4 regions of the Endozoicomonas sp. 8E genome follow, and region 4 is predicted to be linked to each of the others. Evidence: predicted binding sites of a transcription regulator. Region 4 holds the regulator's gene; each other region holds the start of a gene.
What was found. Region 4 encodes PhoB, which activates phosphate uptake and scavenging genes when phosphate is short. Its sites were predicted from a motif close to TGTCATANNNNTGTCANA; they were not measured.

Region 1 (2,206 bases), 1.9 Mb from region 4:
ACAAGACAGCTGACCAGCACTATGCTGATCAGCTGTCGTTCGTTTCCTGTTTAAGAAAGGCTAGAATAACCGGTTACTTGATAATGGTTTGTCCGTTGCTGGTCAAGTCTTCTTTCCAGACATTCTCTACCATGTTAACTACGCTTTCAGGCATTGGGATGTAGTCCAGACCTTCTGCGAGTTCACCGCCATTCTCGTAGCTCCACTCGAAGAAGTCGATGATCTGCTCAGCTTTCTCGGCGTCAGCCTGATCTTTATGCATTAGGATAAAGGTCGCTGCTGTCATAGGCCAGGAGTCAGCACCAGGCTGGTTGTTCAGCAACAATTCGAACCCTGGAGCGTTCTGCCAGTCGGCATTGGCAGCGGCAGCCTGGAAAGTCTCCATGCTTGGCTTCAGGAACTTGCCATCAGCGCTGGCCAGCTGGGTGTAGGTCAGGTCGTTTTGTTTTGCAAAGGCATATTCTACATAACCGATAGCACCACGGGTACGGCCTACGAAGTTGGCGACACCAGCGTTACCATTACCACCGATAGTGGTCGCTGCTTTGGGCCAGGTGATGTCGGTGTTTCTGCCGATATTCTCACTCCACTCCGGGCTGATCTGGCTCAGATAGTCAGTGAAGTTGTAGGTGGTACCAGAACCATCGGAACGATGAACGACATAGATAGCCTGGGCAGGAATCTCAAGATCCGGGTTCAGAGCAGTGATGCGCTCATCATTCCACTTCTTGATTTTACCCAGGTAGATGTCTGCCAGAACTTCACCGGTCAGCTTCAGAGCACCTGGCTCAATGCCGGGAACGTTAATTACTGGAACAATAGCGCCCATCACCATTGGGAACTGGATCATCTCTTCTTTATCCAGTCGCTCTTCATTCAGAGGTGCGTCGCTGGCGCCAAAATCAACGGTCTTGGCCGTGATCTGACGGATACCACCGCCGGAACCGATGGCCTGATAGTTGATGCGAATACCGGTTTCTTTCTGGTATTCCTCAGCCCATTTGGCATAGATCGGATGAGGGAAACTGGCTCCCGCACCGTTGATAACTTCTGTCTTCGCAGATGCAGAGAAGGACGCTGCAGCCAGCATGGAGGACATTACAATAGACTTCAGTAACTTCACTTCTATTCTCCCCGAGAAACTCGCTTGGAGTGTACTTGCGTTTATTAAGAAAAATCTTCTGCCGCGCCGTTATCTGTCAGTGGGTTGTGCAAAATATTTTTCTGTTACCTCAAAATTTGATGGGTGCAAGAATAAAGGGGGAATATTTCAGTAATGTTACAGGTTTGTTTGGGTTTCATGACAATGGTGGTTTCTTAATCCAGAGAGCCTGATCTGCAGGGCAGGAGGCTTGCGAATAAGGTTTTATACACTCGAAAAATTTAAATTTACGGTAAATCAGGCCACTTTTAGGGCAGTATCTCTGAGATTAGTAGGTGTTTTTTCAGTCTCATAGTGGATTGGCGCTGTGCTTTTCTGACAACAGAGTTTGATTTTACAGTGTTCTAAAGTCCTTCTATAGCTACTGGATTTGTATGTGTGGCCAGCAGGTAAACGAGCGATGCCCATAAGCTTGCAAATAGTAAGTGATCGTTGTGAGCAAGAGTAGTCAGTATCTCAGTATCTTCAAAGGCGATGGGTGTATTCAAAATTTCATTGGGCCTGATATGTTCTTTAGTTGATATACTGGCCTCATATCAAGCTGTTTCTATTTTTTGATATTTGCACTTTTTTATTTTGTTGAAATGGACAGCAGTCTTGTCAATATGATAAAGAGAGATGAGAATTGCAATGATCTGGGTCAGATAAATGTCATTCCATAATTTGATATACTGCCCTCAACTCAAGCTGTTTCTATTTTTTGAAATTTGTGCCTTTTTGCTTTGCTTAACTGAGTCTGTCATCTTGTCAGCGTGATGAAGGTTGCAATGATCTGGGTCAGGTAAATATCATTATTAGAGGTGGTTAAGTTCGGAAAATATTAAATTAAACAAACAAATGCAAACTCACACTGACGTTACCATTGTTACAGGCACCCGCCCTGAGATTATAAAAATGGCACCTGTTTATCAGGAGTTAAAAAATCAGAATATTTTGGTCAGGTGGTGTCACAGCGGTCAGCATCGAGAACTTGCAGAGCAAGCATTTGAGTATTTCAAAATTGTTCCGAACCAAATGCTGTCTCGCCCTCCTGCCAGCAACTTA
Region 2 (2,206 bases), 1.7 Mb from region 4:
GGTAGATTCCTGTTCCATGATTGGCAACCCACAGAGCATAGCAGTTTAAACAGGAATTAAAGAAGCAGGTCTTAAAAGGAAACCCCGACATGGTCAGGGCTTCTTAAGAATATCAAGAAAGCTTTATTGGGCTATCAAAATCCCGAGGCCCGGTATGACAAAGAAGGCCAGCAAAAGATACAGGAATGCATAAGCGCGGTTTTTTATAGCCAGATCAGACAATTTTTCTGCAGCATAGAGAGGAATCTCACGTAGCCACTTGAGGCCATAGATAAGGGCTACGGCAAACACGTTGAAGAACAGGTGTACCAAGGCAATGGTCATTGCGTGCACTGCGTCTGCACCGACGATGGCCGTTGCCGAAAGCAGCGCTGTGATGGTTGTACCTATGTTGGCACCCAGAGTGACAGGGTACATCTGACGAACGGTGAAGACGCCACTGCCTACCAGAGGAACCATAAGACTGGTGGTGGTAGAAGAGGATTGCACCATTACGGTCATAACAGTACCGGAGGCAATACCGGAAACCGGACCACGACCAATAGACTTGTGCAGAACGTCCCTGGCACGACCCACCATAACTTTTTTCAGCAGCTTGCCCAGTCTTACGACCGAGCTGAAGATAAGGAAGATACCAAAGGCGATCATGGTCAGGCCAGCCAGTGTGCTGTCGGGCAGGAGGCCTGCAAAATCCTTGACAATATTCACGGCCGGCTTGGTCAGGGGCTTGACGAAATTCAGGCTACCCATATCAATAGCAGAGCCACCCACCAACAGTGTGGCTACATGCTGAGAAATATCGCTCAGGAAGCCGGTCATCAATTCCAGAGGCAACAGAATCAGAACCGCCAGATAGTTAAAGAAGTCGTGAACTGTCGAAGCAGCAAAGGCCCGCTTGAAGGACTTGTCGCAACCCATGTGACCCAGACTGACCAGAGTATTTGTGATGGTGGTACCAATATTGGCTCCCATTATCATAGGGATCGCCATTTCTACCGGCAGGCCACCAGCCACGAGGCCAACGATAATAGAGGTCACTGTACTGGAAGACTGAACCAGAGCCGTGGCGAGGGTACCGGCAATCAGTGCCAGCATAGTGTTGTTGGCAAAGCTGAACAGCTCTGCAGCGGCTTCTGCGCCGCCCACGGCCATTTTAAAACCGGAGCCCACTACGCTGACGGCAACCAGGAGAGCATAGATCCAGAGGATAACTCTCAGCCAGATACGGCCATAGTGCCTGCTGGTGTATTTGTAGTCAGCTTTGGTGCTGGCTTGACTTATTGCTTCAGACATTTTCTGCACCTTGGTGCTGTGTGAATAAAGATGATGGTGAAAATATAAGTGTTTTGTTTCAGAAATATTACAGTTATGACATTTTTTTGAAATATTTAAAAAAGACGCCTGTCCAGGAGGCTGGCAGGCTACCAGAGCAGAGACTGAAGAAATACGACAGTACCCGTTTTATGATCAGCCTTTTCCAACCCGGAACCCGAAGGTCCCAAAAGCGTGGGAACCAGAGTGTTGCGACAACCTGCAGAAAAGCGAGTGGTTACCTGAGAAGTTTATCGAACATCTGCACTCTAACCGTTTCTCCTGCCTCAACATTCCCCTGGGAAGCTGGCAAAATGATGTAACAATTAGCCATGCTCATGGATCGGAGAATCCCCGACCCCTGACTGCCCGATGTTACTACCTCGGCTTCTCCCTTCTCGTTGGTTGAGAGAATGCCCCTCTGGAATTCCAGGCGACCGGGTTGTTTCTTGAGGGGAGTGAGACACGTTGCTGGCAGTTCAGCAGCAGGAGCGGGTTCTGCTCCCATCATATGTTGCAATGCGGGCACTGCCAACTGTTGGAAAGTCACCGTAGCGGAAACCGGATTGCCCGGTAGCCCAAAGAAAACACTGTTGGGAAGTTTGCCAAAGGCAAACGGTTTGCCGGGTTTGATGGCCAGCCTCCAGAAGGAAGTATGGCCTATTTCACTGAGAATATCTTTGACAAAGTCAACGTCACCTACGGATACTCCACCAGAGGTAACAACCGCATCAGCCTGCTGATCAGCTTCCAGAAAAGCTTTCCGGATCTCGTGACGGTCATCACGGAGTTTTCCAAGGTCAATCACTTCTGCACCCAGTCGCTTGAGCATCGCTGATACTGCAAACCTGTTGCTGTCGTATATATTGCCTTGTCCGAGAGTCTCACCGGGCAG
Region 3 (2,206 bases), 720 kb from region 4:
CTCTACGGTTCCGATTATTGCCACTCTTTATGTGCCACTGGGCATGGAACTTGGTTTTACGCCACTGGCGATAGCCTGTCTTGTGGGAGTGGCAGGAGCATTAGGTGATGCAGGCTCTCCGGTTTCAGAATCTACCATTGGTCCCACTGCTGGTTTGAATGTGGATGGTCAGCACGACCACATCCGGGATTCGGTGATTCCCACCTTTTTACACTTTAATATTCCGATGATTATTTTTGGCTGGATTGCCGCCATGATACTTTGAGTGCCCTCAATAAAAACGGGGCCAGATGGCCCCGTGTGGATCACTCATGAATCTGTGATTACAGATCGAGTTCAGACAAATACTTTTCAACCACCTTGGCAGGCAGAGGGATGTAACCGTCTTTAACGACGACTTCCTGACCCTGCTGAGACAGTACCATCTTCAGAAATTCACCTTCCAGAGGAGACAACTTCTTGTTGGGCTGCTTGTTAACGTAAACGTACAGGAAACGAGACAGTGGATAAGAGTTGTTGACAGCGTTAGCAGGCGTTGCCTCAACGAATGACTGACCGGCTTTCTTGGCCAGAGGTACAGTACGTACGCTGGAAGTCTGGTAGCCGATACCGGAGTAGCCGATGCCGTTTACAGAAGCGCTGACAGACTGAACCACAGAGGCAGAACCAGGCTGTTCGTTGACGTTGTTACGGAAATCACCTTTACACAGGGCTTTCTTCTTGAAGTAACCGTAGGTGCCGGATACAGAGTTACGGCCGTATAACTGGATTGAGCGGTTTTTCCAGGCTCCGTCCAGACCGGCAGCACCCCAGGTGCTGATGTCTTTGTTGCCACCACACTTGCGAGTGGAGGAGAAAATAGCGTCCACTTGAGCCATGGTCAGACCCTTGATTGGGTTGTCCTTGTTGACGAAAACAGCCAGAGCGTCAATGGCGACCGGAACAGCAGTGGGCTTGTAGCCATGCTTCTTCTCAAAAGCTTCCAGTTCCTTGTCTTTCATCTTGCGGCTCATGGGGCCGATGTTGGACGTTCCTTCGGTCAGAGCGGGCGGAGCAGTAGAAGAACCGGCAGCCTGAATCTGTACGTTCACATTAGGATATTCACGCTTGAAATCTTCTGCCCACAGGGTCATCAGGTTAGCCAGAGTGTCAGAGCCGACACTGGACAGGTTGCCTGATACACCACTGGCTTTTTTATAAGTCGGGATCTCAGCGTCAATCTGACTGGCAGAGACGGCCTGGATTCCGGTCGCAAGGGCAATTGTTGTTATTAGAGCTTTAAGCTTCATTCGTATCTCTCCTAAAGGGATTTTTCAGCCTCTCTTATACAGCTACAGGCATTTGTCTACTGGCAAGAACTATAAGATGAAAATGTGACAGTTATATGAACGACAGTGAGAGCTTTATATTCGCAATAGGCATAATGTAAAATCATCGACTTTAACTCCCACTTGATTGTAGATTACTGACGAAATGCCAAGACAGGGTATAAACGTCTTCGAGTTGTTGATATCGAGTGGGCGTAATACCTCGTACTCTGAGGATTGGTATAAGCTCGGCTTACAAAGCATGCCTTCTGTGCTATTTTGCGTCCGCCGAGTGTTTTTAGCTATTACGCCACCTGAGAAGAGAAGTAAAATACCTTCAGGTGGAAAAGCTTCACGATCAGGAAGATCCTGAGCGCAAGAAACAACCTGATGCTCTGTTTGATATATAAGGATTTTCAGAGTCAGTTGCGCCAAAAAATAAAAACATTAAATGCTAGAGAGCAATATGGAATTGGATAATGATCTTGCTCCCGGACCTCAGGGAGAACTGACACTGAAAGTGCTGGCGGACTACCAATCCGTTAATACGACAGGCGATGTCTTTGGTGGCTGGGTGGCCATGCAGATCGACCAGGCTGGCGCAATCATGGCCAGAAAGATTGCCACAGGACGTGTTGTCACCGTCAGTATCGGCAGTATGAGTTTTATGCGCTCAGTTAAAATGGGCGATATTCTTGCGCTGTTCACCCGGGTGACAGAGGTCGGCAAAACGTCGATTCGAGTGGTCGTGGAAGCCTGGGTTGAAGATAAACATGGTCGCGCCAAGCTCACTGAAACCAATATGGTTTTTGTAGCCATTGATACACAGGGCAGAACGTCTCGAATCCAGAGTGCCAAAAGCCCTTAGGACTTGAGGCAGTTTCAGTCTTGGGTCCAAA
Region 4 (2,206 bases):
AGGATTCCACCATTCCAGGTTGCTCTGATTATCTATCATCACAACACCGTCGTTCAGCGCAGCGGTTGATTCCTGAACGCGTTCAATCACTCCGGCCAGCTTTTGCCGGGAACGACTGTGTTGTTTCTGCAATCGATAGATGCCATCAAAAATTTCACCCCAGAACCCTTTGCTCTCCGGGGGCTCTTTGCTTCTGGCCCTGGGGTCATTCAGCCAGTCCAGCAGCTTGAAGAGTTGACGGAAGCTCCAGACAAAATAACCTCCCATAACCACACAGAGCCCTAAAAAAGGCTCTCCAAACAACCAGCCCAGGGAAAACCCGACAATCAGGTAAGCGATCAGGCGGCTCAGCAAATGAGTTTTTGAAATTGTTGTCATATTACTCCCGGCCAGATGACTGCTGAGCGCTGAGCATAAAAGTTTTACACCCTCGTTGAGAAACGATATCCAGTACCACGAACCGTTTGCACAAAGGCTTCATAGTTATCACCTAAGGCTTTACGCAAGCGTCGAATGTGTACATCAACGGTTCGCTCTTCCACATAAACGTTGCCACCCCAGACCTGATCCAGCAACTGCCCACGGGTATAGGCGCGCTCCTGGTGCGTCAGGAAAAACTGCAGCAAACGGTACTCGGTAGGTCCTATTTCAGCAGGTGAGCCATCGATGGAGACTCTGTGACTGACAGGGTCCAGTTCCAACCCGTTGATGACAATGGGCGACTGGTTATCAAAGCCACCTGTACGACGAAGAACCGCTTTTAAACGGGCAGCCAGCTCACGGGGAGAAAAAGGCTTGGTGATATAGTCATCGGCACCGGTTTCAAGCCCCTGGATTTTGTGGTCTTCTTCACCTTTGGCCGTCAACATAACGATGGGTATTTCAGACGTCAGCTCACTGCGCTTCAGACGGCGGGCCAGCTCAATTCCGGAGACATCTGGTAACATCCAGTCCAGCAAGATCAGATCGGGTTTGTTATCCACAATCAGAGAGTGCGCTTCCTTGGCATCTGCTGCCTCAAGACAGTCATAACCTGCCATTTCCAGAGCAACGGTCACCATTTCGCGAATCGGTGCTTCGTCATCTACGATCAGAATGGTCTTTCCTGGCATTAATCTCTACCTGTTATCTTATCTGTCGATTCGATTTCGGCGGTGACGTTCTGGCGTCTATCAGCTACAGCTCATTGGGGCTTACCGGGAGGGTAATATTTCGGGCAACACCCTTCCGATCGCTCAGGGCTGTTTCTCACTACTTTGATCAACCGCACTATACACCGGACATTACACCTTTGAAATGTTACAGGCAGATGACACACTCCAGGCTGATATCACGGCTTAAAAATAAAAAGATCCCTCAGGGTCTGCAGGATAAGGCTTTTCGCCATTTGTCCCGGCAGCCGCCATAAGTAGCAATACTTACCAAACTTCAAGCCAGATTGAAGTTTGAAGATCAAAGATAACTCAACACGAGACCCGCAAATACAATGGCTCCGACCCAGTGGTTATTAAGAAATGCCCTGAAGCAGGCGTCACGCTCACGACGATGGGTTAACCATTGCTGATAAACGAAAAGGGCTGCAACAGCCAACAGTGAAAGATAATAGAGAGCACCTGACTCCAGTTGATGGCCTACCATGGCCAGTGTCATCAGGGTAAGTACCTGCAGGCAACCTACGATCAGGTTATCCATCTCCCCAAATAGAATGGCTGTGGACTTGATCCCCACTTTCAGATCATCGTCACGGTCCACCATGGCGTATTGAGTATCGTAAGCCACCGTCCAGAAGAGATTGGCCAGAAACATCAGCCAGGCGATGTTTCCCAAGGCGCCACTCTGAGCCGCAAAAGCCATGGGGATCGACCAGCCAAAAGCAGCCCCCAAAACCACCTGGGGCAGATGAGTGTGTCTTTTTGCAAAAGGGTAAGCCAAGGCCAGCAAAAATCCGGCAAAAGAGAGCTGGACGGTAAGGGTATTGGTAAAGAGTACGAGAATGAAAGACAAAAGCACCATGCCGGAGAAATAAATCAGCGCTTCTTTTTCCTGAATTTTACCCGTTACCAGCGGTCGATGCTGTGTTCGCTTAACATGGCCGTCCACTTTCCTGTCTGCAAAGTCATTAATAACGCAGCCTGCACTGCGCATCAAAACCACGCCGACCGAAAAAATCACCAGATTCTTCAGACTCGGCACACCTTCTGCCGCC

Region 1: the regulator PhoB is predicted to act here: its motif matches at 1,267-1,284, upstream of pstS (phosphate ABC transporter substrate-binding protein PstS).
Region 2: the regulator PhoB is predicted to act here: its motif matches at 1,368-1,385, upstream of P6910_RS05005 (Na/Pi symporter).
Region 3: the regulator PhoB is predicted to act here: its motif matches at 1,373-1,390, upstream of P6910_RS01580 (phosphate ABC transporter substrate-binding protein PstS family protein).

The regions. Positions count from the first base shown of each region.
Region 1 covers NZ_CP120717.1:1,643,437-1,645,642, forward strand. The annotation lists gene pstS (phosphate ABC transporter substrate-binding protein PstS) at 74-1,123, opposite strand; gene wecB (non-hydrolyzing UDP-N-acetylglucosamine 2-epimerase) at 2,000-2,206, shown strand, end outside.
Region 2 covers NZ_CP120717.1:1,413,986-1,416,191, forward strand. The annotation lists gene P6910_RS05000 (TonB family protein) at 1-18, opposite strand, end outside; gene P6910_RS05005 (Na/Pi symporter) at 124-1,293, opposite strand; gene moeA (molybdopterin molybdotransferase MoeA) at 1,550-2,206, opposite strand, start outside.
Region 3 covers NZ_CP120717.1:413,437-415,642, forward strand. The annotation lists gene P6910_RS01575 (Na+/H+ antiporter family protein) at 1-265, shown strand, start outside; gene P6910_RS01580 (phosphate ABC transporter substrate-binding protein PstS family protein) at 324-1,289, opposite strand; gene P6910_RS01585 (acyl-CoA thioesterase) at 1,774-2,175, shown strand; gene P6910_RS01590 (response regulator) at 2,190-2,206, opposite strand, start outside.
Region 4 covers NZ_CP120717.1:7,071,654-7,073,859, forward strand. The annotation lists gene phoR (phosphate regulon sensor histidine kinase PhoR) at 1-378, opposite strand, end outside; gene phoB (phosphate regulon transcriptional regulator PhoB) at 423-1,112, opposite strand; gene ubiA (4-hydroxybenzoate octaprenyltransferase) at 1,453-2,206, opposite strand, start outside.